DNA from 3 places in the Shewanella eurypsychrophilus genome. Region 1 is predicted to be linked to each of the others. Evidence: predicted binding sites of a transcription regulator. Region 1 holds the regulator's gene; each other region holds the start of a gene.

Evidence for each region. Region 1 encodes ArgR, which controls arginine synthesis, uptake and breakdown. Its sites were predicted from a motif close to ANTGAATANNTATTCANT; they were not measured.
Region 2: FM038_RS18440 (YjiH family protein) is a predicted target of ArgR. The motif match lies at 2,587-2,604, and genes of this name have one in related genera.
Region 3: argC (N-acetyl-gamma-glutamyl-phosphate reductase) is a predicted target of ArgR. The motif match lies at 2,382-2,399, and genes of this name have one in related genera.

What each region holds. Positions count from the first base shown of each region.
Region 1 covers NZ_CP045503.2:1,140,169-1,150,568, forward strand. Annotated here, with positions in the region: gene FM038_RS04715 (extracellular solute-binding protein) at 1-1,004, shown strand, start outside; gene FM038_RS04720 (ABC transporter permease) at 1,159-2,790, shown strand; gene FM038_RS04725 (ABC transporter ATP-binding protein) at 2,852-3,883, shown strand; gene FM038_RS04730 (Dyp-type peroxidase) at 4,137-5,075, shown strand; gene FM038_RS04735 (cupin domain-containing protein) at 5,155-5,616, opposite strand; gene argR (transcriptional regulator ArgR) at 5,782-6,252, opposite strand; gene mdh (malate dehydrogenase) at 6,609-7,544, shown strand; gene ispB (octaprenyl diphosphate synthase) at 7,644-8,615, opposite strand; gene rplU (50S ribosomal protein L21) at 8,887-9,198, shown strand; gene rpmA (50S ribosomal protein L27) at 9,214-9,468, shown strand; gene cgtA (Obg family GTPase CgtA) at 9,610-10,400, shown strand, end outside.
Region 2 covers NZ_CP045503.2:4,313,217-4,323,616, forward strand. Annotated here, with positions in the region: gene FM038_RS18425 (PAS domain-containing protein) at 28-375, shown strand; gene FM038_RS18430 (substrate-binding periplasmic protein) at 473-1,291, opposite strand; gene FM038_RS18435 (Dph6-related ATP pyrophosphatase) at 1,487-2,155, opposite strand; gene FM038_RS18440 (YjiH family protein) at 2,675-4,030, shown strand; gene FM038_RS18445 (sensor histidine kinase) at 4,269-7,868, shown strand; gene FM038_RS18450 (CBS domain-containing protein) at 7,970-8,389, shown strand; gene FM038_RS18455 (NCS2 family permease) at 8,431-9,801, opposite strand; gene FM038_RS18460 (BamA/TamA family outer membrane protein) at 10,274-10,400, shown strand, end outside.
Region 3 covers NZ_CP045503.2:5,457,561-5,467,960, reverse strand. Annotated here, with positions in the region: gene ppc (phosphoenolpyruvate carboxylase) at 1-1,063, opposite strand, end outside; gene argE (acetylornithine deacetylase) at 1,221-2,372, opposite strand; gene argC (N-acetyl-gamma-glutamyl-phosphate reductase) at 2,634-3,614, shown strand; gene argB (acetylglutamate kinase) at 3,637-4,422, shown strand; gene FM038_RS23435 (ornithine carbamoyltransferase) at 4,524-5,432, shown strand; gene FM038_RS23430 (argininosuccinate synthase) at 5,515-6,738, shown strand; gene argH (argininosuccinate lyase) at 6,813-8,180, shown strand; gene FM038_RS23420 (penicillin-binding protein 1A) at 8,337-10,400, opposite strand, start outside.

The DNA of each region.
Region 1 (10,400 bases):
AATTTGCAAGCGGTTTAGCCATCTTAGGTTTAGTGGGGTTCGCTTCTGTTGCTAATGCAGCAGAGAAACTGACAGTTTATTCGTATCGCCAAGCTTTTCTAGTTGAGCCTATATTGGCTAACTTTACTAAAGAGACTGGCATTGATGTCGATGTGGTTTTCTCTAAGAAAGGCATTGCTGAGCGCATGATGCGTGAGGGCCGTTTATCTCCTGCTGATATCGTGTTGACTTCAGATTTTTCACGTTTAATGGAGTTGGCTGACAAAGAGTTAGTGATCCCAGTTGAAAGTGATCAGCTTAAGAGCAATATTCCTGCAAAATTCCGCTCCATTGAAAATGATTGGTTCGCGCTGACAATGCGTGTACGTAATATCTACTCATCAAAAGCAAAGATGGGCAAGTTAGATATCGATTATGAAGATCTTGCCGATCCTAAATACAAAGGGCAAATCTGTACCCGAAGTGGTAAGCATCCTTACAATGTTTCATTAGTGGCTTCTATGATTGCACATCATGGTGAAGCGGGTGCGAAAACATGGTTAGAAGGGTTCAAAGCTAATCTAGCTCGCAAGCCACAAGGCAATGACCGTGCACAAGTTAAGGCGGTTAAAGAGGGGTTATGTGATATCGCAATCGGCAACAGCTATTACTTAGGTAAGATGCTACAAGACCCAAAGCAAGTGCCTTGGGCTGAGGCCGTTGAGATTAACTTCCCTAATCAAGACAACCGTGGCTCACACATCAATGTCTCAGGAATGGCTTTAGCTAAATATACAAAAAACCGAGACAATGCGATTAAGTTAATGGAATACCTTTCAGGTGATGTCGCTCAAAAAGACTATGCCGAAATCAACTTTGAGTACCCAGTGAAAGCCGATGTTAAACCTTCTGACTTAGTGGCTTCTTGGGGTGAGTTTAAAGCCGATGAACTGCCAATATTTAAGTTAGCCGAATACCATCATGCAGCCGTTAAGTTGTTAGATGAAGTGAAGTTTGATTTGTAAATAATCTGTTGGATGAGAAAATAGCCTTCAAATGAAGGCTATTTTTGTTTTTGCGCAATGCTTCACACAATTCGTAAGTTATAATCGTTCTTATTTAAGCTTAGATTTAAGTTTGTTGGGGATAATGTCCCGACAAATAAAAGTGGATTTATACATGATCTTAGGTTTATCCAGGAGCTGGTCTTTGGCTGGCTACCTCATCGCGGCTATTATTCTTCTGCCACTGATTGCGATCATCGCTCAGGCTTTCGTCCCAGACGAGGATGTTTTTAGTCACCTGCTTAATACCGTTTTACCGACTTACATTGTTAATACCATAGTATTGATGCTTGGTGTTTGTATTGGGTCTTTGTTCATTGCAACGCCTGCTGCTTGGCTCGTTGCTAGATGTCAGTTTCCTGGTCGAAAGATGTTCCAATGGGCACTTTTATTGCCACTCGCGATGCCTGCATATGTTGTTGCATATGTTTATACCGATTTATTAGATTATGCTGGGCCCGTTCAAAAGGCATTACGAACCTGGTTTGATTGGCAGTCCCCTAGCGACTACTATTTTCCTGAGGTACGTAGTTTAGCCGGCGCATCAGTCATGTTGGCCTTAGTCTTGTTTCCCTATATTTACCTATTAGCCAGAACAGCATTTATGGAGCAGTCTTCCAGTCTGCAGCATGCTTCACGTGTTATGGGCTGCGGCCCTTGGCAAAGTTTTTGGCGTTTAAGCCTGCCTATGGCTAGACCCGCTTTAGCGGTGGGTGCTTCCTTGGTGGCGATGGAGACCGTGGCTGACTTTGCCACCGTGAGCTACTTTGCTGTGCCTACATTAACCACAGCTGTTTACGATACCTGGCTTGGTTATGGCAGTTTATCTGCAGCCGCCAAACTTTCGGCAATTATGCTTTTAGTTGTTTTTTCCATGATAGGTTTTGAGCGTTTTGCACGGAGAAAACAACAACTGTTTCAAAAACAGTCGGCAAGCAATGAAAGTACGTTATCAAGATTGAAAGGGAGTCATGCATACTTAGCGACAGGCTATTGCGGTCTATTATTATTATTTTCATTTGTACTCCCATTTCTGATTTTATTGCAGTACGCATGGGATTACTTTGATGCAAGCTGGAACAGTGCTTTCTGGGAATATAGTTTAAATAGTTTCTACATAGCAGCTATCGTCAGTGTCATTACGGTATTGATCGGTATCATCTTGATGTTTATACGAAGAATTAGCCCAAGACCTTCTGACGCTTTGCCTTCAAGGCTTGCATCGACAGGCTATGCGCTTCCAGGGACTGTATTAGCGATTGGGATCCTTGTTCCGCTAACCATGTTGGATTTTGCCGTCAATGATCTCTACGAGTTTTTAGGCCAGCCTGGTCCAGGCTTGGTTTTTACAGGTAGTGTGTTTATTCTGATATTCGCTTTCTGTATTCGGTTTTCGGCAATAGCCATTGGCAGTGTTGAAAATAGCTACAAACGTATCTCCCCCTCATTAGACATGGCAGGCATTTCGATGGGGCTTAAACCTAAAGCTTTGCTCTGGCGTGTGCACTTACCGTTATTGAGAAAAGGGATCTTTGCTGGTTTATTACTGGTGTTTATTGAATGTATGAAAGAGTTGCCTGCTGCATTGTTACTTAGACCGGTAGGCTTTGAAAATTTAGCCACCTATGTGTTTCAATTCGTATCGGATGAACAATTAGAGCATGGAGCACTTGCAGCTATTGTCATCGTATTGGTTGGTTTCGTACCTCTTATTTATTTAAACCGTTCACTAGAGCATGAAAAATAGCGTGTTTTTTTATTGTTATTAGCAAGAATTTTATCGGGTTCATTTCTGTTGGAGCAAGGCAATAATGTCGACACTAAGTATTCAAGGCGTTCACAGTGATTATCAAGGTGAGCAGGTTTTAAAGGGCTTAGACTTGACCTTGGAAAAAGGCGAAATTGTCGCATTACTCGGCCCAAGTGGCTGCGGTAAGACAACCTTACTAAGGGCGATTGCCGGATTGCAGGCAATTAGCGCCGGTGAAGTAAAGATAAATGGTGAGGTGCTTTCCGGTTCTAATGTTTTCGTCCCAAGTGAGCGTAGGGGGGTAGGGATGATTTTTCAAGATTATGCGCTTTTCCCTCATTTAACCGTGGCTGAAAATATTCTCTTTGGGGTCAAAGATACTAATAAAGTACACAGACAGCATCGGCTAGATGAGATGCTCGAGTTGGTAAAACTCGATGGGCTCAGTGAGCGTTTTCCACATGAGTTATCTGGTGGGCAGCAACAAAGGGTATCGATAGCTAGGGCATTAGCTTATGAACCAGAATTGCTGTTGCTTGATGAGCCATTTTCAAATATCGACGCTAAAGTTCGTGGTGAGATGATGCTGGAGATCCGCAATATCCTCAAACAAAGAAATGTGAGTGCTGTCTTTGTTACCCATAGTAAGGACGAAGCTTTTGTTTTTGCGGATAAGCTGGCCCTATTTAAGGACGGTTATATTGTCCAGTATGGTACTGCAGAGGAGTTGTACACAGCACCTAAAGATCGCTATGTGGCTGATTTCCTAGGTAGTGGTAACTATATACCAGCTTCAGTGAAAGACAGTTTTAGTGTTGAAACGCCAATCGGATCGCTAAAGAGTACCAGTCAACTGACTCATCCTGTGAGCTATCAAGGAGAGATCTTACTCAGGCCGCAGCAGATTGAGATCATTGCCGATGAGTCTGGCGCAGGTGTGATTGTCGAGCGGCGTTTTTTAGGTAATATTTGCCACTATCAAGTGCAGATTGCGCAAGACTTCTATGAGGTGAAAACTCAATTATCTCAGTTAGTCTTAGGCCAGAAAGTGAATTTACAGGCTCAAGAACACTCTCTAGTTGTATTTTAAACACACATCGCTGCATGGTTTTTGAACACGTCAGGCTTGTTTTCTAGCCTAATTAATCAGGATTTATATAGGCATGCAAAGTTATTTAAGCCATGATATGCCAGTGTTAGATTAGCTAGCGGGTTAATTATATCGTGTAAAGGTAACCCTAGCGCTAACTATGCAGCTAACTGTGATTCAGTTAATACCATTATTTATTAAAGTTATGGATAATGGTGCCGAAAATCAATTAGTGCAGAAGGTAAATAGAGAGATGGATAATCAGGTTATGCCTCGTGAACAGTTAGGTGTGTGTGCAGAAGGAAATCTGCACAGTGTTTATTTGATGTTTAATGCGAATGAAGCTGCAGAGTCTCAACTAAGACCTTGTGTGGCTAATGTTGCTCAATATGTCTATGAGTTGGCAGACCAGTATGCTGATAGTGCGTTTAATGGCTTTCTGGCTATAGGAGCGAACTATTGGGATAGTTTATACCCATCAGCTAGGCCTAATCAGCTTAAGCCTTTTCCGACCATGAGTGCTGATAATAGAGATGCTCCTGCTTTAGAGTATGACCTTTTTGTCCATATTCGTTGTGACCGCTTTGATATTCTTCATTTAGTGGCTAATGAAGTCAGCCAAATGTTCGAAGGTTTGGTTGAGCTCGTTGATGAAGAACGTGGTTTCCGTTTTATGGACAATAGAGATCTCACTGGCTTTGTCGATGGCACAGAAAACCCTAAAGGGCGTAGCCGTCAGGAAGTGGCACTGGTTGGTGACGAAGATGTTAGCTTTAAAGCTGGCAGTTATATTCATGTACAAAAATTTGCGCACAACTTAAGTAAATGGAATCGTTTACCCCACAAGAAGCAAGAGGATATTATCGGCCGAACAAAGCAAGATAATATCGAGTATGCCTCTGAAGATAAGCCACTTACTAGCCATATTAAACGCGTGAACTTGAAAGATGCTGATGGTAAGTCGATGGAGATCTTAAGGCAAAGCATGCCCTATGGTTCTGTTAAAGAACAAGGTTTAATGTTTATCTCCAATTGCCGTAACTCTAATAATTTTGAAAAAATGCTCGAAAGCATGGTACACGGTGATGGACAGGGTAATCATGATCATCTGCTGCACTTTACACAAGCGCTAACAGGTTCCTCATTTTTTGCACCATCATTGGACTTTATGGAAACTGAAGCGAGCCAATAATACCCGTTAGTATAAATGCTACAAAATAAAAAACGCACCTTGAAGGTGCGTTTTTTATGTTGCTAACAAAGTCCACTCATTACTTGATAGGATCTGGATCCCAGTAATTGGTTGGGCGCTTTGCGTAGATCTCATCGACAGCTCTCACTAAGACTTTATTGTTTTCAGGATAAACCACTACATCATGCTTATCTCGATTGCCAATCACTAAGAATAAAAACTCTTTGTCGCTGTCATTTTTTAATGTGTGTGCAATGGCTGTGTCAGCATTGAAACAGATATACTCGCCTTTTTTAAAGGGGTGCGACTCACCATCAATGAGTAAAGTGGCCTCGCCTTCGAGTGCATACAGATGCTCCTCTTCCTTTGTGTGATAGTGAGCTACAGTAGAGAGTTTCCCTGGAGCAAGCCGCTCCATCGTTACGCCAATTTTTTCACAACCAGCAGCGTCACCTATGTGTTTTTGTTGACTGGTATATTGGTCTGAATGCTGCCAAGACTCCCAGCATACATCATCGACTTTAATTATTTTTGTTGTCATCACACTTCCTTAGCCCGAAGGTACAGCATCGTTAGCACTAATTTCGCATGAATCAAAGTGTGATTCAATATCTTGTATGCAATCTAGTGGAAAAGAGTTTGGCATAAAAAAAGAGACGCACTGTGCGTCTCTTTTTTTTAATACCAATCAGTATAAGAAAGTGACCTAATCTGTGTAGTTGAATAATGACTTAACAGTTTGTAGGGTTCTACTGATTTCTTGAATGTTTGCTGGGGTAATGAAAATAGTATCATCGCCAGCAATGGTTCCCAATATGCCCTCAGGCTTGCCTATTGAGTCGAGCAATCGAGCTATCAATTGAGCGGCGCCAGGGCTCGTTCTGACAACAATCATCGCCTGGTTATGGTCGACGTCGAGTACTAAGTTTTTAAGCGGGCTACCTGCCGTAGGGACGCCTAATTCTGCAGGAAGGCAATACACCATTTCTTGCTTGGCATTTCTGGTTCTCACTGCGCCGAATTTACTCAGCATTCTAGATACTTTTGATTGATTGATGTTGCCATAACCTTCAGCTTGAAGGGCAATCACTATTTCGCTTTGGGAACCGAATCGTTCCTCTTTCAAAATTAACTTAAATGTCTTAACAAGTTCGTCTTGATTTTTATTTGCTTGCATAGTTTTTATATTCTTTTATTCAAAAATCTAGTGTATTTTGAATAGGTGGCACAATTTTGTCAACAAATACCCGTCTTTGATGAATAAAAATGCAGGTTGCAAACTGGTTGATATTGTTGTGTACCCTATAAAGGTGGATTCAAATCAAAAGGCTTACTGGCTTAGTGTGATAATTATGATTAAGGCGGTTTGTTGCTTTTTCTAGGGAGCGATTAGACGATTTTATGATACAGATCAGAAATTAAATCTAATCGAGACTAAGGGATAATTGAAATTTATTCATTAATCCAGTAATGTTGCGCCATCTAGAAAGATAGATCTATATCACATATATCCAAGAATTGACGGAGATAACTATGAAAGTTGCTGTACTTGGTGCCGCTGGTGGTATTGGCCAGGCTCTTGCCCTATTACTAAAAACACAATTGCCAGCTGGTTCAAAACTGTCCCTTTATGATATTGCTCCCGTAACACCTGGTGTTGCTGTTGATCTAAGTCATATCCCTACAGCTGTAGAAGTTAAAGGTTTTGCTGGTCAAGATCCATCTGCCGCACTTGAAGGTGCTGATGTGGTTCTTATTTCTGCTGGTGTAGCACGTAAGCCAGGGATGGATCGCTCTGATCTATTCAACATCAACGCTGGTATCGTAAGAAACCTAGTTGAAAAGTGTGCTGCAACATGTCCAAAAGCATTAATCGGAATTATTACAAACCCAGTCAATACAACCGTTGCTATCGCTGCTGAAGTATTAAAGGCTGCCGGTGTTTATGATAAGAACCGTTTATTTGGTGTGACTACACTGGACGTTATCCGTTCTGAAACCTTTATTGCTGAAGCGAAAGGGTTAAACGTTGCTGATGTTAAGCTGAACGTTATCGGCGGACACAGTGGTGTGACGATTCTTCCATTACTTTCTCAGGTTGAAGGCGTTAGCTTTACCGATGAAGAAGTGGCAGCTATGACGACTCGCATTCAGAATGCGGGTACAGAAGTGGTTGAAGCTAAAGCCGGTGGCGGCAGTGCAACACTTTCTATGGGTCAAGCGGCATGTCGTTTCGGCCTATCTTTAGTACGTGGCCTTCAAGGTGAAGAAAACGTTGTTGAATGTGCTTATGTTGATGGTGGCAGTGAGCATGCAGCATTCTTTGCCCAGCCAGTGCTATTGGGTAAGAACGGCGTAGAGAAAGTACTGGCTTACGGTGACGTGAGTGAGTTCGAAGCTAATGCCCGTGATGCTATGCTAGATACACTAAAAGCTGATATTAAGCTAGGCGTTGAATTTGTTAAGTAATTATTGTTACTAACAAGCCTCAACCAAATAAAAAGGAGCCATTAGGCTCCTTTTTATTTTTAAGGTTTTAAGTGGTTTAGCGATTAAAGTTATCCGCTCTTAGTGGCTTCTCTCTACAGCAATTTTTGCTAATGAGATTAAAGCTTGCTTATATTCACTATCAGGAATGCATGCCAGTGCACTAATGGCTTTATCAGACTCTTGCTGAGCACGATTGAAGGTGTATTCTAATGCACCACAGCTGTTCAGGGCCTGAAGTATCTCTTCGATGTTCTGAGTGCCGTCACCTTGCTCAATAGCGTTACGGATGAGCCCTTGCTCAGCTTCTGTGCCGTTGGCTATTGCGTATATCAAAGGAAGTGTTGGTTTTCCTTCTGCTAGATCATCACCGATGTTTTTACCTAGTTCTTCTGTATCGGCAGTATAGTCCAGTAAGTCATCGGTTAATTGGAATGCGGTGCCCAAATATTTACCATAATCAGCGAGAGCGGTCTGAATTTCTATCGGGCTGTCAGCAAGGACACCAGCGAGACGAGTCGCAGCTTCAAATAACTTAGCTGTTTTACAATAGATGACCCGCATGTAGCTCTCTTCTGTGGTATCAGGGTCGTTACAGTTCATTAACTGCAACACTTCACCTTCAGCCAGTACGTTCGTCGCATCTGCAAGCATCTTTAACACTTTCATGCTGTCGAGCTCGGTCATCATTTGGAATGAGCGGGTATAGAGAAAGTCGCCGACTAATACACTGGCACTGTTACCGAATAATGCGTTCGCCGTTTCTCTGCCTCTACGAAGCATGGATTCATCAACAACGTCATCATGGAGTAGCGACGCGGTATGAATGAATTCAATAATGGCTGCCAGTTTAAGGTGAGCCTCTCCCTGATAGTCTATTGCCCTAGCAGCTAATATAGATAGAAGAGGGCGCATGCGCTTACCGCCGCCATTGATGATATAGAAGCCTAACTGGTTGATCAGGGCTACATCAGATTCAAGTTGGGTATAAATCAGTTTGTTGACGTCTTGCATGTCATTATCAGCTAACTGACGAATGGTGGTTAAATCCATAAATAGGCTCTGGTCTGTGGGGCTGAATGTCTCAACCCAAAAGTTAAGTCTTAATGTTATAATAAAGGGATTCTACCTAAAAAAGCGCTGCAAGACAGCACTTGACAGTAATTGTGCGAGTAATTCCGATGTTTTTTTATTCTTTATCAATTAGGGCTTGTCAGCTTAGAGTTCTTAGCGTAAACTCCGCGACCATTGTCATTAAAGCTTTTATAGCACCCCTGCCTCAGAATAATGAGCCGGCGTGCTAGAATACCGGAGTAAAATAGCTATGTACGCTGTTTTTCAAAGTGGTGGTAAGCAGCACCGTGTTGCTGAAGGCCATACATTACGTTTAGAAAAATTAGAAGTCGCTACAGGCGATACTGTTGAGTTTGACCAAGTTCTTTTGGTTGCTGATGGTGAGACTGTACATGTTGGTGCACCTTTAGTCGAAGGTGGAAAGGTTGTTGCTGAAGTTATCAGTCACGGCCGTCACGATAAAGTTACTATCGTGAAATTCCGTCGTCGTAAGCATCACGACAAAAAAATGGGCCACCGTCAGTGGTTTACCGAAGTTAAAATTACAGCTATCAACGCTTAATTAGGAGTCTAACTCATGGCACATAAAAAAGCTGGCGGTTCTACTCGTAACGGCCGCGATTCAGAAAGTAAACGTCTTGGTGTAAAGCGTTTCGGTGGTGAATCAGTTCTTGCTGGTAACATTATCGTTCGTCAACGTGGTACTAAATTCCACGCTGGTGTAAACGTAGGTATTGGTCGCGACCATACTCTATTCGCTTTGACTGACGGAAAAGTTAAGTTCGAAGTTAAAGGTCCTAAGAACCGTAAGTTCATTAGTATCGAAGGCTAATTTTAGCCCAGGCTAAGATTGCTTATTAAAGCCCCGCCTTTGGTGGGGCTTTGTTGTTTTAATAATTAAATAAATTGTTTTTTTGGCGATAGAAAGCGGAAAGAAGTATAATTCGTTTAATCTGTGGTGCCAGGAGTGGATATGAAGTTTGTCGATGAAGCTGTGATCAGAGTAGAAGCTGGTGATGGTGGTAGTGGTTGCGTTAGTTTCAGACGCGAAAAATATGTACCCGATGGTGGCCCAGATGGCGGCGATGGTGGTGATGGTGGCAGTGTATATCTGCAAGCTGACGAAAGCTTTAACACCCTAATTGATTTTCAATTCGAACGTTTTCATCGTGCAGAGCGCGGTAAAAATGGTCGAGGAAGAGATTGTACTGGCCATGGTGGCGAGGACTTAATTCTTAAAGTACCTGTAGGTACTCGAGCTATTGATGAAGAAACCCATGAATCACTCGGTGATTTGACCACACACGGGCAGAGAATGCTTGTGGCTAAAGGTGGTTTCCATGGTCTAGGTAATACTCGCTTTAAGAGCAGCACCAACCGTGCCCCAAGACAGAAAACCTTAGGGACGCCAGGTGAAGTTCGCTTTCTGAAGTTAGAGCTAATGTTACTTGCAGATGTTGGTCTCTTAGGCATGCCAAATGCGGGTAAGTCTACCTTCATTCGCTCTGTGTCTCGTGCCAAGCCAAAAGTCGCCGATTATCCCTTTACAACATTAGTGCCAAACTTAGGTGTAGTTAACCCTAGACATGGTCAAAGTTTTGTTATTGCCGATATTCCTGGTCTGATTGAAGGTGCTGCTGACGGTGCTGGTCTAGGTGTTCGCTTCTTAAAGCATTTAGAAAGATGTCGCGTCTTACTTCATCTAATCGATATTGAACCGATTGATGGCAGTGATCCGGTTGAGTCTGCTCGTGCGATTGTTGG
Region 2 (10,400 bases), 2.7 Mb from region 1:
GATTTTGCAGTTTGAACGGGAAATAGCATGACAACTCATCGCACTAAGTCTACTCAGCGTGAGATCAAACTCGCAGCGGGTGACGAACTGATCTCTAATACCGATAAACGTGGCGTTATGACCTACGTCAATCAAACCTTTATCGATATCTCAGGCTATAGCGAACTAGAACTCATTGGTCATAGCCACAATATCGTCAGACATCGAGACATGCCGACAGCCTCCTTTAAAGAACTCTGGAACAAACTCAATGCCGGTCAATCTTGGCAAGTCACCAACGAAAACCTGCAGGCCGTGCACACAGTAGACTCCTCTGTGCTTGAGCTTAAAGTCAACGCCAATAAAGCTAAGTCTATGAGAGATACCTTCGGGTAGCCTCCTCGACTAATGGATTAAAAACGGTAATCCGCAGACTCTACACTCACGCCTCTCACTTGCAAAAACTGAGAGGCGTGTCTGTAACTGCAACAAATTAATGGCTGGCAGTGTTTTTTGACAATGAATGAGGCTGATAAGATTCAATTATCCGATGTAAGCTGCCATCCTGTTTCATTGACTTCATCGCCTCATCAAACTGGACACGAATATAGTTAAGTTGATTTTGTTTAGAGAATGCCAAGTAAGCCAGTCTTGCATCAATAGCAGGAGTTAGCGCTATTATTTGTTTGCAACGCTCCAGCTGCGGGTAGGTTTGCTTGCTTAGCTGATTAAACACGTACTCAGTATTACGCCTCTCCCCCACCACAATATCAGTGACCCCAGTGCATAGCTTCACCAATAGCTGAGGAATGCCGACATCTACGTTGAGCTTAGTGAGTTTCTTCTGGGCAACTAAATCATCAAAATAAGGTCCGTAGCTGAAATCTTTTTTTACACCAAAACTAAGGTGACTAAGCAAAGTTAAGTCTTCACTGTATTTAATATCTGCACCTTCAGTGACGAACAGGTGTATCTGCGCCTTTGACAATGGCATATTACTGTAATCAATATACACCTCTCGTTCAGCCGTCCTAAATACACCAACCATTACATCGATTTGCCCCGTCTTTAGCCAGTTCAGCGCCCGGCTCCAAGGGATCGCTTTGAACTCAATAGGCGTATCTATTCGTCTAAAAGCCTCCTCGATGATGCGAATCGATATCCCTTCGACATTTTCGTCTTGGGTAAAATGATAGGGAGGGTACTCAACAAAAGCGATCGATAGCGGGGGCTCTGCACTAGAAAGATATGTAGGTATAAGCAGAAGAGTCAGCAAAGTAATAAGCACTAATAACCTAGATTTGAATTTCATCTTCGACTCACTTAACAAAGAACAGCAGTTGCTACCTTTTATCTATAAAGTTTAGCTAGCACTGCCAATAATGCATTAATGCTCACAGGCTTGAAGCTGTCATTGGACAGCTTCAAGCATTGAATAGGAAGGAGGAAGAAGGGAGAAGGGAGTAGAAAGAGGCTCACTCAGCTCAACCTATTTTTAGCAATTGTATTAGACTGGCAAAGCCAGATAACGCAGGTGGCTGAATCGTTCACCAGTTTCTATACTTTGCCGTTTAATCTTAATAGGCGCATTAAAATACTGGCTGTTGATCACTAAAGTATGAAACTCACCATTCTCTCCGCAGGGGTCGACATGATCCGCTAAAGAATCAATCAGAGAACTGGTGTAGGTTTGTCCACATAACTCTTCTGATAATTGTACATCCCTATCAATAGTGACAATCACAGTCTCGATGCCTCGACTGATTATTTCTTGTGCTAGCACAAGACTATCTTCCCCCAAGAGTGGAAAAACGGCTTCATATCCTGCTGGCTCCACATAGCTCTTGCGATAATCCACTATGCCATTACAAAACATGTCGCCAAAGGCGATGCCATCTATTGCCAACCCAGATGATTTAATACCTTCAATGACTAAAGATTGGTAAACATCATTTGCGGGAAAAATCTCAGGTAGCTCAATGGTCACCAATGGCAAGCCAAGCCTTTGGGCCTGCATCTTTACCACCTCTATCGGCGTCACCTGAAAAGGAACTTCGCCATTAACATGCGTGGTGTATAAGCCAACTACACGATAATCCTCGGACTCCATCAAGCGCTCTAACGTCAATGTGGAGTCCTTACCTGATGACCAGCTGATAATGATATTTTTTTTCATCGCACTCAAATGTATTACTCCAATAGGTAAACCGATTAATGATGGGTAGCGCAGCGAAACTAATCAAGCAAGCATTATACAAAATCATCCAAGCTAAACGTGAATAATCAATCACATTTCGATTAGACCAAACAAATCAATCCACGACATATTCAATCTAGATAATACTGCGAGAAGGCTTAATTAATAGAGACAGCTATTAATCACTTTCAGACAGTTAACAATATCGAACGCAACACCATAGCAACGCTAGTAACCACCTGAGTTAACAGGTCTCCTACACAAAAGTACATGATGCAATCTGTCGCTGTTCAGTTACAATATAAATACTCAAAAAGTCGTAATAACTATTCTGTTTACGTGATTAATATCATCGAGCAATAGAATCGTTTTACTTACTGGATTTAAGGGGGTAATCTTGCCCACCTTAAAGTGAATGGATATTCATACTTAATTTCAAATTGGATGAAATGTTAACTTATTGCAATTGGGCAACGAACGGTAATTTAGGTAAAAAAAGTGGCTGAAAAACAAACCCATAACATAAAAACGATACTTACGTTTATTATTCCGTCTTTAATTGGCTTACTGCTGTTTATGACGCCTATCAGTTATCAAGACGCTATTACTATCCCAATAGCGATTGTCTCTAAGGGGCTACAGGCTCTGCTTGGCGACACGATCACAGCCATAGTGACGGCAATTATCGTGATAACAACAACGGCAAGTGTGATCACTAAGCTGTTTAAGCCCGCGATAATCATTAACCATGAATTTTTCAACACACTGTTAAATGTCACCCCAGCTTGGTTAGTTGTACGCATATTGGGTGCCATATTCGTGGTAATGACCTTCTTCGGAGTCGGTCCAGAAGCCATCACCTCAGGTGACACTGGTGCCCTAATTTTAAATGACTTATTACCCTCTCTATTTAGCGTATTTATTTTCGCAGGCATGTTACTGCCCTTATTGATGAACTTCGGGCTACTCGAATTTATTGGCACCCTTTTAACCAAGATCATGCGTCCTGTATTTAATTTGCCGGGTAGAAGTGCTGTTGACTGTATGGCCTCTTGGCTAGGTGATGGCAGTGTGGCTATCTTGATGACCAGCAAACAATATGAGAAACGCCTTTATACCCAAAGAGAAGCCGCTGTTATCGGCACGACCTTTTCAGCGGTATCAATCACTTTCTCGTTAGTCGTTATCACTCAGGTCAAACTTGAGCATATGTTTGTTCCTTTCTACCTCACCGTATGTCTAGCAGGTTTTCTGGCCGCGATTATCGTGCCAAAGCTGCCACCACTATGTTGGAAGAAAGATGATTATATCGACAATACACCAAGACATCCTGATGATGAAATGATCCCACAGGGTCATGGTATCTTCTCTTGGGGACTTCATCAGGCACTGGCCAAAGCAGGCCAAAGCAACGGTATTAAACAAACATTTAAAGATGGCATCAAGAATGTCATCGACATGGTATTTGGTGTTATTCCTGTGGTGATGGGTATCGGTACTATCGCCCTGATCATTGCAGAATATACGCCTGTATTTGAATATTTAGGCATGCCATTTATTCCTCTGCTTGATCTCTTGCAAGTACCTGAAGCCGCTGCGGCTTCACAAACCATTGTGGTTGGTTTTGCTGATATGTTCCTGCCATCGATTCTTGCAAGCTCTATAGAATCTGATATGACACGGTTTATCATTGCAGCACTCTCTGTCACTCAGCTTATCTACATGAGCGAAGTCGGTGCACTGTTGATGGGCAGTAAGATCCCAGTCAATATCTTCGAGCTTTTTGTGGTGTTTATTCTGCGAACTCTTGTCACTCTGCCTATTATTGCAGGTGCTGCACATTTGATTTTCTAAGAATATCTCAGACTAAAGAGTGGCTTTGCCACTCTTTAGTCTCCCAAAATTTCTTCTCCCCCATATTCGCACTTTTACTGTTAGCTTCTAAACTTAAAGCCAAAACCACTCAAATAAGCTTCTATTCACTCTGATGAAAAGTGCTGTTTTATTACTCTCCTTACTCGTAAGTCATTGGGCTATAGCTATAGCTAGCCCTATTCATTTCGACTTTTATGCAGAAGAGCAAGGTTTATCGATGAACACAGTCACTGATATAGAAACTGATGATGAAGGTTATCTATGGGTAGCGACCCAAAACGGTTTAAACCGCTTTGACGGTAAAGACTTTAAATTGTATCCAGTGACGGGTGATCATTTAGGTCCGTCACAGAAACACGTCAACAAGCTCTTCTATGGTAGAAAAAAACAACTTTGGTTACTGACCAATAATGAAGGATTCGACCTTTATAATCCTGGTACAGACACATTTACAAGTTTCAATGCCACTAACTCCCCTCTGCCTTCAGCCACTTATACCGATATCGCCCAAGATAGCCAAGGCACCCTATGGATAGCTACAGACTCAATGGGGCTAATCCATTACTCCCCAACAAAGAACAAGATAATTAAGCATTACCGCAAGGCCAAGGACCATTTAAAAAGTGATCATATCAGCCAGCTCTATATAGATAGATTTGATAGGCTGTGGATTATAGCCAATGATGGACTTTCCCAGATAAATAATAAACACGAAATCACCCATTACCCTGAAATCACTAGCCAGATCAAAGATAATATCACTAGTATTGAGTCCGGACACAGTAATACACTTTGGATTGGGACCAAGAATAGCGGGTTGTTTATATTCGATATTTACACAAACGCTATAAAACATATTACTTCGGCAATTGGATTGTCAGGAAAAAAAATTAACCATTTAAAACTGGGAAGGTTCGGCAAGCTGTGGCTCGGAGTAGAAGCTGTAGGCCTTGCAAGGTACTCGCCAAAAAATGAAACCATTCAGTTTTTCACCAGTGATCCCAGCAATTTATCTAGCCTTAACAGCCCTAACGTCACTGCGCTAAGTTTAGATAATGAAAACCAGTTATGGATAGGCACTCAAGGCGGTGGATTAAACAAAACCTATCTTGAAGCCGAGATTTTTGGCCACGTTCATCCTTTTAGCTTCGACGATAACAATTTACAAAATAGTAATATCAGGAGTATTTACCGAGATAAAAGCAAGCAGTTATGGGTTGGAACCTCCTTGGGACTGTATCGTGCTATGGAAAATGTACATCATGACATTATGGGGTTTAAACCATTTGAAGTGCCCGGTTCTAAGCTTTCTCAGAGCTTTATCAGTTTCATTCAGGAAGATAAACAGCAAAGGCTTTGGGTGGGTACTCGCGGTGAGGGGTTGTTTATCTTCACACCGGATAAAAGAAGTTATATTCAATATAAGCATGACCCTAGTAATCTCAATGGCCTACCCAGCGATCTGCTGTTAAGTGTCTACTTCGATCACCAAGATAATGCCTGGCTGGCAACAAGAAATGCCGGTGTCGCTAAATACATAGATGAAGAGCATGGCTTCATTCAATTTAAGCATGACAGAGAAAATCCAAACTCCTTAGCCAGCAACGAAATAACCTCCGTGATTCAAGACAAAGATAACAATTATTGGTTCGCGTCATACAGTAATGGGCTGACGCAATTATCTCCTAATGGACAGTTTACTCGTTACAGTACAGATACCGAAATATCCATCCCCCAGAAGCACTTGACTTCACTCTTTCAAGGCGAAGAAGATCTACTATGGGTAAGCTCCAGCGAAGGTGTATTTTCTTTCGATCGGGTAACTCATGAAACTAAAGTGTTTAACACTGATAATGGCCTTATCGGTAATATGGCCTATTTAAGCATGCTAGATAACCAGCACAGGCTCTGGGTCGGTACATCTTCCGGACTTAGCCTACTGAACACACGAACTGCTAATATAAAAAACTTCACCAACATAGATGGTTTACAAGATAATGAGTTTAACTACGGCGCAGGCTTTATCGATAGCGACAACAGGATATATCTAGGCGGTATTAACGGCTTTAATTACTTCTTTGCTTCTCAACTCCCTAAATTATCGGCTCCAAGAATGCCTGTTATCCATGGCTTAAGTGTGAGAAATACGACAAAAAATGCTCAATTACAGCGTTCATCGATTCAGCACATCAGTCAACTGACCTTAAGCTATCTAGAAGACACTTTTTCTTTCCATTACCATACACCAGAACTGCATCGAGCAAGCCGTTTGAGCTACCAATACAAAATGGTTGGCCTACATGATCAATGGTTACCGGCCAATATAGACCAATCAGTCCATTTCACCGGTTTAGCTGCAGGAGCCTATATATTTCTAATAAAATCTGAAGATATCAATGGTCATTACAGTCCGGTTAAACACATTAATATTACAATACTACCGGCCCCTTGGCGCTCTTGGTGGGCATACTCCATCTATCTTGTGTCAATATTACTATTACTTTTATTAGTGTTTTATAGCAGATGGAAAAAATTCCAACTACAAGCACGTCTATTACAAGACAAGCAAGAAAGTGAACAGCGTTTACAGCTATCTTTATGGGGCAGCGGTGATGAATTTTGGGACTGGAACATAGAGAAGAAATGCATCATAAGATCCAATACCTTTTTGATGTACCCGGAAGTTGAAAAGCATTTAACAGAGACGATAAAGAGCTGCGTACATCCAGACGACCAGCCTTTGATAAAATCTAAAATGGATGATTGTCTTAAGGACAACCAAGATAAATTCGAGCTAACGTATCGCTCAAAAATGCTTGATAACACTTGGCTATGGGTGTTGAATCGAGGTCAAGTGATAGAGCGAGATAGCTCAGGTCTTGCATTGAGGATCGCTGGAACGATTAAAAATATCCAATGCCAAAAGGAAGCTGAAGCTAAGTTAATAGCGCTAAACCAACACCTAGAAAATCGTGTGCTCGATAGAACATTACAGTTTCAGCAAAGTAATGATGAGCTCAAGCAGGCATTAGAGCAGCTGGAATATACTCAAAGCGAATTAGTTAACAAAGAAAAAATGGCCACCTTAGGGGGGTTAGTCGCTAGCGTAACCCATGAGATCAACACCCCCATCGGCATCAGTGTTACAGCAGCTTCTCACCTACAGGAAAGCGTAAAGGTGTTTAATAAGAAATATTCACAAGGCGATATATCCCACGAAGACTTTGAGCAATATCAAGGTGAAGTTCATGATGCTTCCACTCTGATCCTGTCCAATTTAGCTCGCGCTTCGAAGTTGATTAAGAGCTTTAAACAAGTCTCTGTAGATCAATCCCACGAAGAGGAACATGAATTCAATTTAAAGCTCTACTTAGATGAAATATTCTTAGCACTCAATCCTTTACTCTCCAGAACTAAGCACCAGTACTCATATCAATGCCCAGATAATATTATTATTTTTAGTAGCCCTGGCATTTTTTACCAAATAATCAGTAATCTATTTAACAACTCTGTAGTGCATGCCTATCCGGATGGAGGTGCCGGAAAACTCACCCTCAATGTAGTAAGATCAACCACCGGATTAGACATCATCTACCAAGATAATGGCTGTGGTATGCCAAAAGAGGTTCAGGCTCAAGTCTTCGACCCTTTCTTTACCACAAAAAGAGGCAAAGGCGGCAGTGGGCTAGGCATGAATATCGTGTTTAATTTGGTGACTCAAGAACTTAGTGGTGACATCAGGCTAGATTCTGAGATAGGAGAAGGAACTCGGTTTACAATTTCACTTCCTGAAAGCCTGTTAGTGAATTCAGACTAACTGATAGATAAGATTCACTTCCCTCTGCCTTATCTAACTGTTATAAATATGTAAATGGTTAGAAGTATTCATAATCAGTGTTTGTCTAGTTAGGAGGCCCTATGGATGTGAAATCAGCGAATATCAAAATATCACAAATCATGAGCACTCGTATCGTGACTATTGAAATGGACGATAGGCTCACCATAGTCAAAGAGATTTTTGATAATGCTCCGTTCCATCACCTCCTGGTTATCGAACACGATGAACTACAGGGTATCTTGTCGGAACGTGACTATTTACGGGCCTTGAGCCCCAATATAGGCAACATCAGCGAAACCGAACGCGACAGTGAAACCCTGCAGAGAAGAGCTCATCAGGTGATGAGTAGGAACCCAATCACCATAGAACCATATCAAACCATCAAGCGGGCAAGTGAGCTATTGCTCGAGTATGGAATAGGATCATTACCCGTTTTAGACAATGGCAAGCTAGTAGGAATTGTTACCTGGAAAGATCTATTAAAAGCCTTTGCGAGCTAAAAATCAGGTCCTAGTAACTAGGACCTAGGACCTAAATTCCGTTATATCGCCCAGCCACCCATATAGAAGATGACCAAACCTAAGGTAATGGCTATCACACCTGGCTTTAGTGCTCGTATCTCACCCGAGCAAATACGCCCTATCACTAAAGTCACAAAACCTAGCATAATCCCAGTGACAATATTGGAGCTTAAGATGATAAATATGGCACAAGTCAGACCAGCCATAGCATCGACCTTATCATCAAAATTAAGCTTACTCACATTACTTAGCATCAATAACCCCACATACATCAGAGCAGGCGCAGTAGCATAAGCTGGGACCAAATAGCTTAATGGCGCTAAGAACATCATCACCAAGAAGAGCAGGCCAACGATAGTCGCGGTTAAACCCGTTTTACCACCAGCGGCAGTTCCCGCAGCGGATTCGATATACACAGCTGCGGGTGCGCCACCCACAACTCCGGCAAAAATACTGCTAACAGAATCTGACGTTAACGCTTTGCCCCCACCCACAATATTATCATCCTTATCTAACAGGTTGGCTTGACCAGCAACTGCCCTAATAGTCCCTGTAGCATCAAATATTGCCGTCATGACTAAGGCCAAAACGATGGGTAATACCACAGGACTAAGGGCTCCCATAATATCCATTTTTCCGATCAGTGACTGCTCAGACATGATATCAGGCCAAGCGAAGAGCCCTTGATATTTCACACTCGGATCGAAAATCAAACCAAACACAGATAAGGCAACGATCACAATCAAAATACCACCCGGAACGCCGCGGCGCTCAAGGCCGATAGTAGCAGCTAGGCCAACAATTGCAGCAATGACAGGTAGACTATGAATATCACCTAGCTTTACAGGCAAGCCCACATCGCTAGCTACGATTAATTGCACGCTATTCGTTGCAATCAACAAGAGAAATAAACCAATCCCTATGCCAGTACCATGTGCAATACCCTTAGGCAAGTTAGTGAGTATCCACTGACGAAGACCTGTCACACTGACAAAGGTAAATACAATACCCATTAAAAAGATGGCGCCCAAGGTCACAGGAATAGAGATCCCTTGCCCGAGTACCATACTAAAAGCGGTAAAAGCCGTTAATGAAATGGCGCAACCGATCGCCATCGGCAGATTGGCCCAAAGCCCCATAATCAATGAGCCAAAGGCCGCTATCATACAGGTGGCAATGAATACTGCGCCGGAGTCAAAGCCTGCTGTGCCAAGCATATTCGGTACCACAATGACCGAATAGACCATGGCAAGGAATGTCGTCAAGCCAGCAATCACTTCTCGCTTGAGAGTGCTGCCTCGTTGAGTAATATTGAAGTAACGATCGAGCATTGAACCCGACGGTAATGAAGTAGATTGCACTGGAGTAGAGCTAGCCTGTTCAGACTGCATAATTATTGACCCTTTTGATCTCTTAAGTTTATAAGGCTGTGGCAGGTGAGAGCCCCGAAATAATATCGGGTGAGAGATCCACTAATACTTAATGTATTTTATAGTGACCTGCGAATATGAAATTCTATGTTTCAATATCATTAGTATATAAACACTAAAACACAGCCTTTTCTGGCGGCGGAGTCTACATCATTCAGTACTTTTGACCTAGTGTCTTTGTAGCAAATTCACAATTGTTCTAAAAAAAGAACAGGTATGACACTTTAGTTATGCTATATCAATTGGTATTAGCCCTGTACCTAGGCTGACAGATTATTATTCAATCCCCTCACCATTGAACTTCCCTCTTCACCGTCCCTCAAACCAAGTCAGTATTTCATTTTAAATTCTTATGTGACTCTAATCATAAGCATTGTTAATATATTGTTTATTAAGCTAGTTATGTTTTTTTACTAAAAAAAAGGATGGGTTAATGTCACTCCCGATACCAGTGCTGAACGTCACCCCTTCAGGTTTGGCCCATGGAAGGTTTATCAAAACAAGCAAGCTAGCTATAGTGCTAATGGCTCTACTCAGTGTTTCAGGAAACGCACAAGCTG
Region 3 (10,400 bases), 1.5 Mb from region 1:
GAGGTTCTTTCAGATCGCTTTCGTGCCAAATGATCAAGCTGCGATCGATTTCTGGATTATGACCTTCTAAACGTTCATTGAGGTAGTCGATTGTGTTTCTGAGTTTTTGTCTTATCTCTCTTAATACATCTCTATAAGGTTCGTGACTATTGTTAGTCAGTGCTAACAACTCATCATTGGCTTCTTCGACAGACAGTTCATTGACGAGTAACACGACATCTTTTAAATAGAGGCGAGCCGCAGTGTGGCGATTTCTGTCGAGCACTTCTTGAGTCACTTGTGCGGTGACAAAAGGATTGCCGTCACGATCGCCCCCCATCCAACTAGAGAAACGAACTGGCGCAATATCCGTTGGCAGTTGTTTGCCTGTACGCTCTTCAACTTGCTCATTGAGCTGACGTAAAAAGTCAGGAATGGCTTGCCAGAGAGAGACTTCGATTGTGCTTAAGCCCCACCTAGCTTCATCGACAGGGGTTGGACGTTCGTTGCGGATCTCATTGGTGTGCCAGATCTGTGCGATGAGCTGTCTTAGCCCCAGATGATGCTGTTTCTGTTCTCGTGCTGATAATTGTGGGTTTTCTAAAGCGGCAAGGCTGTCGATCACTGAAGAGTATTTTTGGATCAGTGTACGTCTGGATATTTCAGTTGGGTGAGCGGTTAATACCAGATCGATATCGAGTTCCTGTAAGCATTCGAGCATCTTCTCTTGATCGATACTGCTGCTTAATATTTTACCTAGCAGTTGTTCGACCGGATCGGGCACACAGACAAGCTCGTCACAGTTGCGACTAATGGTATGAAACTGCTCGGCGATATTCGCTAAATTCAAAAATTGGTTAAATGCTTTGGCAAAAGGAACAAGCTCATTGTCAGGAAGGGCTGTGAGTAGTTTAAGCATCTCTTCGCGCGCGGCTTCATCCCCTTGGCGAGAACTCTTTGCTAAATGACGGATCTGCTCAATCTTTTCAAGAAAGGCATCATCTAAATTGGTGCGTATCGTTTCACCTAAAATCTGCCCTAAAGTACCAACGTTGGACCTTAAAGACGCATACATATCAGCCATACTTACTCCATACCAAAATTTACGCTAATCAGCCACAATACCTAGCCTTCTGGGTTAAGGTCAACATAGAAGACTGAGATATTGTGAGCTTATGTGTGCCAAATCACTCTGGGCATGTAGTGAAACAGCCATAAATGATTTTTAGATAACTAGAGTGCTACTTTATACACGCGTGATAGATCAATTTTTTCAATAGCTCGACCGTTTGCTTTAAGTAAGCAGTGTCGAGAAACTCATCAGGTTGGTGCGCTTGTTCTATGCTTCCCGGGCCTAAGACCAAGGTCTGGCAACCGAGCTTTGAGATATAAGGTGCCTCAGTTGCGTAGTTAACAACTTCGGGAGCACTCGCTGATAACTCAGCAACTAATTGGCTCCAACTACTCTCTGCTTTGCCTGCGAAAGGTTCCGCTCCTGGATAAAGCGGTGCAACTTGTATACTGCCTGGATGCTGACTGCTAATCGGCTCAAGGTAATTAAGTACTAACTGCTCGAGCTCCTCTAGTGCCAAGCCAGGTAAAGGGCGGATATCGATATGCAGATCGCAACATCCACAGATGCGATTGGCGGCATCGCCACCATGCACATGGCCGAAATTCATGGTCGGGTAAGGCACACTAAAAGCCTCTTCGCGGTAATTATCAGCTAAATGCTGTTTAAGCTTAAGAAGCTGCCCCATCACTTGATGCATTATCTCTATCGCATTTAACCCTTTCGCTGGATCTGAAGAGTGGCCACTACGTCCTGTCACTCTTATTCCTTGAGTCAGGTGGCCTTTATGCATATAAACGGGTTTTAAACTCGTCGGCTCGCCGATGATAGCGTAATCGGGAGAGATAGATTTTGCTTCGGCAAATGCCTTAGCGCCATTCATTGTCGTTTCTTCATCGGCGCTAGCTAATATGTGTAGAGGACGCTTAAAATTCTGCAGTGGCATATCTTTTAAGGCCTCTAATATGAGCGCAAAAAATCCCTTCATATCGCATGTGCCTAAACCATACCAGCGGTTATCTTTCTCCGTTAGGGTGAATGGATCTTGGCTCCAGCGCCCTTCATCGAATGGCACTGTGTCTGTGTGGCCAGCGAGTAAGAGCCCACCGCTGCCAGCACCAAATGACGCGATTAAGTTGTGCTTAGCACGAGAATTCGCAACAGGTTGAACCTTACACTGAAAGCCTAAATCACCGAACCAAGTATGCAGTAGGTCGATGACACCTTGGTTACTCATGTCTTGCTCAACTTCCAGAGCGCTGATTGAGGGCGTAGCAATGAGCTGACTAAAAGTTGTTTTTAGATCCGGAACTGAGTTCATATCTCACCTGTAAAATATATATTCAAATATATTGCATAAATAGTTTGTTGTGATAGTCTAGCAAACAGCTAGAACGAGTACCAGAATACAGCGCATTTATTGAGAGTGAAAATGATTATTTCAGACGCTAAAATTAACAAAACAATCACATTAAAAGACTTCCTGCGACGATAAACTTGTCAACATTGGTGTTTCTGCCAGGGCTTAAGTTGTGCCCCCTCTTTTTATTTATATCGTTCAAACATTAAGAAGTCTTAGATTATGAAAAGCATTGCTATTATTGGCGCAAGTGGATACACAGGCGCACAGATCACCTCTCTCATCGATGCAGATGTAAACCTGAATATTCAAGGTTTGTATGTGTCAGAAAATAGTTTAGATAAAGGTAAGGCGTTATCTTCGCTTTATCCTATATACAGCCATATCTCGTTATCTCTATCGCCATTATCTCAAGAGGCGAAGGAGTTGATTGTCGACGAAGCCGATGCCGTTGTGCTAGCAACTGACCATGCAGTGAGCTTGCATCTGGCTGCCTGGTTTTATCAACAAGGGCTAGCAGTGTTTGATCTCAGTGGTGCTTATAGGTTCACAGACAAAGCACAATACCCGCAATGGTATGGTTTTGAACATGATTATCCTGAAGTATTATCGAAAGCTGTTTATGGTTTAGCCGAGTGGAATAGTGCTGAAATTGCAGATAGTAAAATGATTGCCGTCCCTGGTTGTTATCCAACAGCATCTCTGACTGCGCTCAAACCCCTAAGCCCTATGTTAACCAGTACACTTCCTGTGATTAACGCTGTGAGTGGTGTGACTGGCGCTGGTAGGAAAGCTCACCTCCATACTAGCTTCTGTGAAGTCAGTTTAACGCCCTATGGCGTCTTAGGTCATAGGCATCAACCTGAGATAGCGACTCAATTAGGGCAAGAGGTGATATTCACCCCACATCTAGGTAATTTCAAACGTGGCATTCTAGCGACGATTACGGTGCAACTTACTGCGGGAACGACAGAAGAAGATATTAAACAGGCCTATTCATTTTATGATGACGCCCCGCTAATCACGGTTAAACATAACCAATTCCCTAAAGTTGACGACGTCGTCAATACCCCCAACTGCCACCTTGGATGGAAGTTTGATCCTAAGACAGGTTACTTGGTGGTAGCGAGTGCCATTGATAACTTGATGAAGGGTGCAGCCAGTCAAGCTCATCAGTGCATAAAGATTCATTTTAAATACTAAATTGATAGATGAGTAGATAACAATGACAAACAGTAATAAAACCTTAGTGATAAAAGTTGGCGGCGCTCTGCTTCAGTGTGAAATGGGCATGGCAAGATTGATGGATACTGCCGCAAAGATGATTGCCAAAGGACAAAAATTGATACTCGTTCATGGCGGTGGTTGTTTAGTCGATGAGCAGCTTACTGCCAATGGCATGAAAACCGAAAAATTAGACGGATTAAGGGTGACACCCGCTGAACAGGTTCCTGTGATTGTTGGTGCCTTGGCGGGGACTTCAAATAAGCTGCTACAAGCCGCAGCGATAAAATCTGGTGTCACCGCTATCGGTATGAGTTTAGCTGATGGGGATATCATCACAGCAAAAATAAAGGATCACCGCTTAGGCTTTGTTGGTGAGGTGATGCCTAAAAATCCAAGTTATCTTGAGTTTATTTTATCTCAAGGTTGGTTACCTATCGTTAGCTCGATTGCTATTGATGAGTGTGGTCAACAGCTCAATGTTAATGCGGATCAAGCGGCGACTGTTTTGGCGAAGTTGGTCGATGGTCAACTGGTACTGTTATCGGATGTTTCCGGGGTACTCGATGGCAAAGGTCAGTTAATTAAAAGCCTCAATAGAGCACAGATAGAAGAGTTGACTCATATCGGTGTTATTGAGAAAGGCATGAAAGTAAAAGTTGAAGCGGCATTAGAAGTGGCTGAGCTGATGGGTCAACCGGTACAAGTAGCTTCATGGAGAAGTGCTGAGCAGTTAATTGCCTTGTCCAATGGGGAAGCTATCGGTACCCAGATAAAGCCGAACTAGTTTCAAATATAAATAGTCACAATCAGATTTGAGAAGGCAGCATAACGGCTGTTAAATAGCATTGAAAGGCCGGAGTTCGACGTTGGCCAGAGGAGATAAAAATGGACCACTTGTTATCAATTAAAGACCTGACTCAAGAGCAACTCAAAGAGCTACTGTCTCTTGCGAAGAAAATTAAAGCTAATCCAGCAGAGTACCGCCATGCGCTAGATGGTAAAAGTGTCGTTATGCTGTTTGAAAAGCCATCTTTGAGAACTCGAGTCAGTTTCGATATCGGCATTAACAAGCTAGGTGGACATTGTCTTTATCTCGATCAGCAAAACGGTGCCCTAGGCAAACGTGAGCCAGTTTCTGACTTTGCTGCTAACATTTCATGTTGGGCCGATGCGATCGTTGCCAGAACATTTTTGCATTCAACCATTGAAGGTCTTGCCGAGCATGGCTCTGTTCCTGTCATTAATGCACTGTCAGATCTTTATCACCCATGTCAGGGATTAGCAGATTTTCTGACTCTGTCGGAAAAGTTTGATGATGTCAGCAAGGTCAAGTTGGCCTACATCGGCGACGGCAACAATGTGACACACTCTTTGATGTACGGTGCCGCATTACTTGGCGCTAAGATGACGGTAGTGTGTCCTCAAGGACACTTCCCTGATGGTCAGGTTGTTGTTGAGGCACAAGAGATCGCTGCAAAACATGGTGGTGAACTGATTTTAACTTCAGATATCAATGCTATCGGTGAGCAAGATGCCATTTATACCGATACTTGGATCTCTATGGGTGACGGTACCGATATGGTGGATATCAAAGCTAAATTCGCTCCATATCAGATCAATACAGCTCTTATGGAGAAAGCAGGAGCTAATTACTTTATGCACTGTTTACCGGCATATCGTGAAGTGGAAGCCACAGCTGAAGTCGTTGATGGCGAAGGCTCGCTAATTTTACAGCAAGCAGAAAACCGTATGCACGCACAAAATGCAGTGCTAGTAACCTTGCTAGGCCAGTAATACCAAACGGTATAAAAGTCAGCCCAAAATTTTTATTTCGTTGATGTGTCGACGAAACAATATCCAGAATTAGGAAGTTAAGATGTCAATTACAGCAAAAAAAACAGATATAAAAAAAGTGGTTCTCGCTTATTCAGGCGGGCTGGATACCTCAGCAATTATTCCTTGGTTAAAAGAGACCTATGATAATTGTGAGATTATTGCTTTTTGTGCGGACGTAGGCCAAGGCGATGCTGAGCTCGAAGGTCTTCACGATAAGGCGATCGCATCAGGTGCCTCTGAGTGTTATATCGTCGATCTTAAAGAAGAGCTTGTTGCCGATTATATCTATCCGACTATTGCTACCGGTGCGATTTATGAAGGGACTTATTTACTCGGTACTTCGATGGCAAGACCTATTATTGCTAAAGCTCAGATTGAAGTCGCGCGTAAAGTCGGTGCCGATGCCGTGTGTCATGGTTGTACCGGTAAAGGTAATGATCAGGTTCGTTTCGAAGGATGTTTTGCCGCGTTAGCACCAGATTTAAAAGTGATTGCTCCATGGCGTGAGTGGGAAATGGTCAGTCGTGAAGATCTGCTCGATTATTTGGCCGAGCGTAATATCGAAACCACGTCTTCATTGACAAAAATCTACAGCCGAGATGCCAATGCATGGCATATCTCTCATGAAGGCGGTGAGTTAGAAGATCCTTGGAATGAGCCATCAAAAGGCGTATGGACTATGACTGTGGCGCCTGAAGATGCGCCTGATGCACCAGAATATCTAACGCTAGAGTTAGAGCAAGGCAAGATCACTAAGGTGAATGGCGAGTCACTCTCTCCTTATGCAGCGCTTATGGTGCTCAATGAAATTGCTGGTGCTCATGGCGTTGGCAGAATCGACATTACAGAAAACAGACTGGTCGGCATGAAGTCTCGTGGTTGTTATGAGACACCGGGTGGAACAGTGATGTTTGCGGCACTGCGTGCAATCGAAGAGCTAGTACTTGATAAAACCAGCCGTGAATGGCGTGAGCAAGTTGGCGCTCAGATGGCTCATCTTGTTTATGATGGCCGTTGGTTCACACCACTATGTGAGTCCTTGCTTGCAGCCTCTGAGCCACTCGCAAAATTAGTCAACGGTGAAGTGGTTATAAAACTTTATAAGGGACAAGCGCAAGCCGTTAAGAAGCGCTCTCCTAATAGCCTCTACTCTGAGGAGTTTGCAACATTTGGTGACGATGATGTCTATAACCAGAAAGATGCCGAGGGCTTTATCCGTCTTTATTCACTTTCTAGTCGTATTAGAGCGCTAAGCACTAAATAGCCTAATCATTTAACTTATAGAATTAAACGGGGCGCTAAGCGCCCCTTTTTTTACAGAATAGAGAGGAAGTCAGCATGGCATTATGGGGTGGCAGATTTAGCCAAGAAAGCAGCGCACTGTTTAAATTATTTAATGACTCTTTACCCGTCGATTACCGCTTAATTGAGCAAGATATTCTGGGTTCGATTGCCTGGGCTGCTGCGATTACTCAGGTCGGTGTCTTGACTCAAGATGAGTGCAATAACCTGCAGCAAGCCTTAAAGGAGCTGCTAAGTGAAGTAGAAGATAAGCCTGAGTTGATACTGGCGTCGGGTGCTGAAGATATTCACAGTTTTGTTGAGCAGTCTCTTATTGAAAAAGTGGGTGATCTGGGTAAGAAATTACATACCGGTCGCTCTCGTAACGATCAGGTTGCCACAGATCTTAAACTCTGGTGCAAGAAAGAAGGTCAGCAGCAGCTGGTATTACTACACAATTTGAAAAAAGCGCTGCTTGCATTGGCTGAAAGAGAGCTTGATGCCGTGATGCCTGGTTATACCCATTTACAGCGTGCTCAACCTATTGCTTTTGGCCACTGGTGCTTGGCTTACGTAGAGATGTTTGAACGTGATATTAGCCGTTTAGAGGATGCTCTGAAACGTGCGGATACATGTCCACTTGGCACTGGTGCACTCGCTGGCACAGCCTATCCGATGGACCGGTATAAATTAGCTGAGTCATTAGGTTTCTCTTCGCCGACTCTGAATAGCCTAGATACGGTGTCTGATAGAGACCACGTTGTTGAGATCTGTAGTGATGCCTCAATTAGTATGATGCATTTAAGCCGTATGGCGGAAGATCTTATTTTCTTTAACAGTGGCGAGGCTGGCTTTATTGACCTCGATGATGAAGTCACCTCAGGCTCATCATTAATGCCTCAGAAGAAGAACCCCGATGCTTTGGAGCTGATCCGTGGTAAGACTGGTCGAGTATACGGGAGCCTAATTGGCATTTTAACCACCATGAAGGCGCTACCACTGGCATATAACAAAGATATGCAGGAAGATAAAGAGGGCTTGTTTGACGTCATGGATAGCTGGGCTATCTGCTTAGAGATGGCGGCGCTGGTTCTTAGTGGTCTTAAAGTTAATCGTGAAAATACCTTAAGGGCTGCGCAGCAAGGCTATGCTAATTCTACCGAGCTGGCTGACTACTTAGTGGCTAAAGGAATGCCATTTAGAGAGGCGCACCATGTTGTGGGAGAAGTGGTCGTTAAAGCGCTAGCTGAAAAGAAACCTTTGGAAGATTTCGCGTTAGAGGAGCTGCAAGCTTTCTCCGCAATCATTACTGATGATGTTTATGCATGCTTGACCATCGAGTCTTGTCTTGCCAAGCGGGAAGCATTAGGTGGTACCTCACTGATACAGGTTCGTGCGGCACTCGCGAGTAAGCTAGCGCAATAAATGTTCAAACAGACAGTGATTAGAAAATATTTTTTTGTAATGTCAAAAATAAGTCACTAATTTTAAACATTTATACATTAAAAAAAGGCCCTTAAGTAAATCACTTAAGGGCCTTTTTTATTTAGTCGTATATGCTGTAAAAACGACGTATGTGAGTTATTGAAATAGCTCTTCAGCAGAATCATCGATGAATATATCGTTGGACTCTATCGCCTCTGTGGCAAACTCTTTAGGCTCAGTGCCTGAGACAAAATACTCAAATGAACTGGTGTAATCTGTTTTACGGCTTAACTTTCCAGTCGCCAGATCGATTCTTACTGAAACAATACCTTCTGGAGGAGTGCTAGGGATTTGAGCTGTTCCAGCGAGAGCGTTTTTCATAAACTCGTTCCAACCAGGACCTGCTGTCTTAGCACCTGCTTCTGCCGCTGAGATTTGATCTTTAGCACCATTCGCATTCCAACTCGTTCTGCCTAATTCTTTGCTATGGTCATCAAATCCGACCCAAACTGTGGTGGCTAGTTTAGGGTTGAAACCACTGAACCAAGTATCACGGGATTCATTTGTCGTACCTGTTTTACCTGCAATATCACGGCGTTTGACTACACGGGCGGCGCGCCAAGCAGTACCATTCCAACCAGTACCTTTACTCCAGTTACCGCCTCCCCAAATAACACTCTTTAGCGCTTCAGTGACTAAGAATGCGGTTTGTTCAGAGATTACCTGTTTGGCGTAACGGGCTTCGGGGCCTCCACAAGCCGGCACATCACTGATCTGCTCAGCTTGTCTAAACTCTTCCGCCATAGCGGCAAAAGGATCGTCATTTTTTTCAGTCGGAGTCGGGAGAGTCGGCGTGCAAGCCAACGTTGGATTTGATGTTTCTATGACAGTGCCATATGAGTCTTCAATTCTCTCGACAAAGTAAGGCTCTACCTTGTATCCGCCGTTAGCAAAGGTTGAAAATGCAGTCACGACTTGTAATGGTGTGACTGAGTTAGAGCCCAAAGCGATAGATTCATTTCTTGGAATATCATCGCGTTCGAAACCAAACTTAACTAAGGTATCGATTGCCATATTTAGACCGGTATAGCGCATTGTTCTTACTGACATTACGTTAATAGATTGTGCCAGTCCCATACGTAATCGAGTTGGCCCTGTATAGCGATCTGGTGAGTTTTTAGGGCGCCATGCAGTACCCTGTCTGGTGTCGGCATTGTTAATGGGTGCGTTATTGATTAAGGTCGATAGGGTATAACCTTTCTCAATAGCTGCAGTATAAATAAAGGGTTTAATATTCGAACCTAACTGACGTTTAGCTTGAGTCACACGATTATATTGGCTGGTATGGAAGCTAAATCCACCGACTAATGCTTGTATTGCTCCATTTTGTGGGTCGAGCGAGACTATGGCGCTAGAAACGATAGGTATCTGAGACAGTTGCCAGAAATCCCCGTTATTACGTAGCCAAACTTGCTCTCCTACAGTCAGAATTTCTGCAGCCGTCTTTGGCGCCTTGCCTTGTCGCTTATTGGTGATGAATTTTCGTGCCCACTTTAAGCCTTGCCATTCTACTTGTAAGGTTTCCCCAGCAGATGTGAAAAGCGTAGCGTTCTGGTCATCGATACTTATGACTGCTGCTGGCACTAATCCTTGAAAGGCTTTAGTTTGCTTAAGTCTAGTCATTAATGATGATGTTTCAAGTGGCGTGTCAGTCCATAACACATCAGTCGCTCCACGATATCCATGGCGTTCATCGTAGGAGTAAACGTTGTTTCTTAGGGCTTGCTGGGCATCTTTTTGGAGCTTAGAGTCAATGCTGGTGTAGATATTATATCCGCCAGTATATGCTTCTTCCTCTCCTAGCTTGTCGACCAGGTAGTCCCTTGCCATCTCTGAAATATAAGGCGCATATAAGGTTATTTCTGCTCCATGATATCTGGCTGAAACCGGTGCCTGAAGTGCTTCCTCATACTGAGTTTGAGTGATATTTTTCTTCTCCAGCATGCGGCTAAGAACCCAGTTTCGTCTATTGGTCGCTCTGCTTGGATTGCGTATAGGGTTTGCTGCCGATGGTGCTTGAGGCAGTCCGGCAATCATAGCCATCTCTGGCAGAGTCAGCTCATCTAACGTTTTACCATAATAAACCTGTGCAGCCGCTCCTATCCCATAAGCACGGTTGCCCAAAAAAGAACGGTTTAAATAAAGTTCTAAGATTTGTTC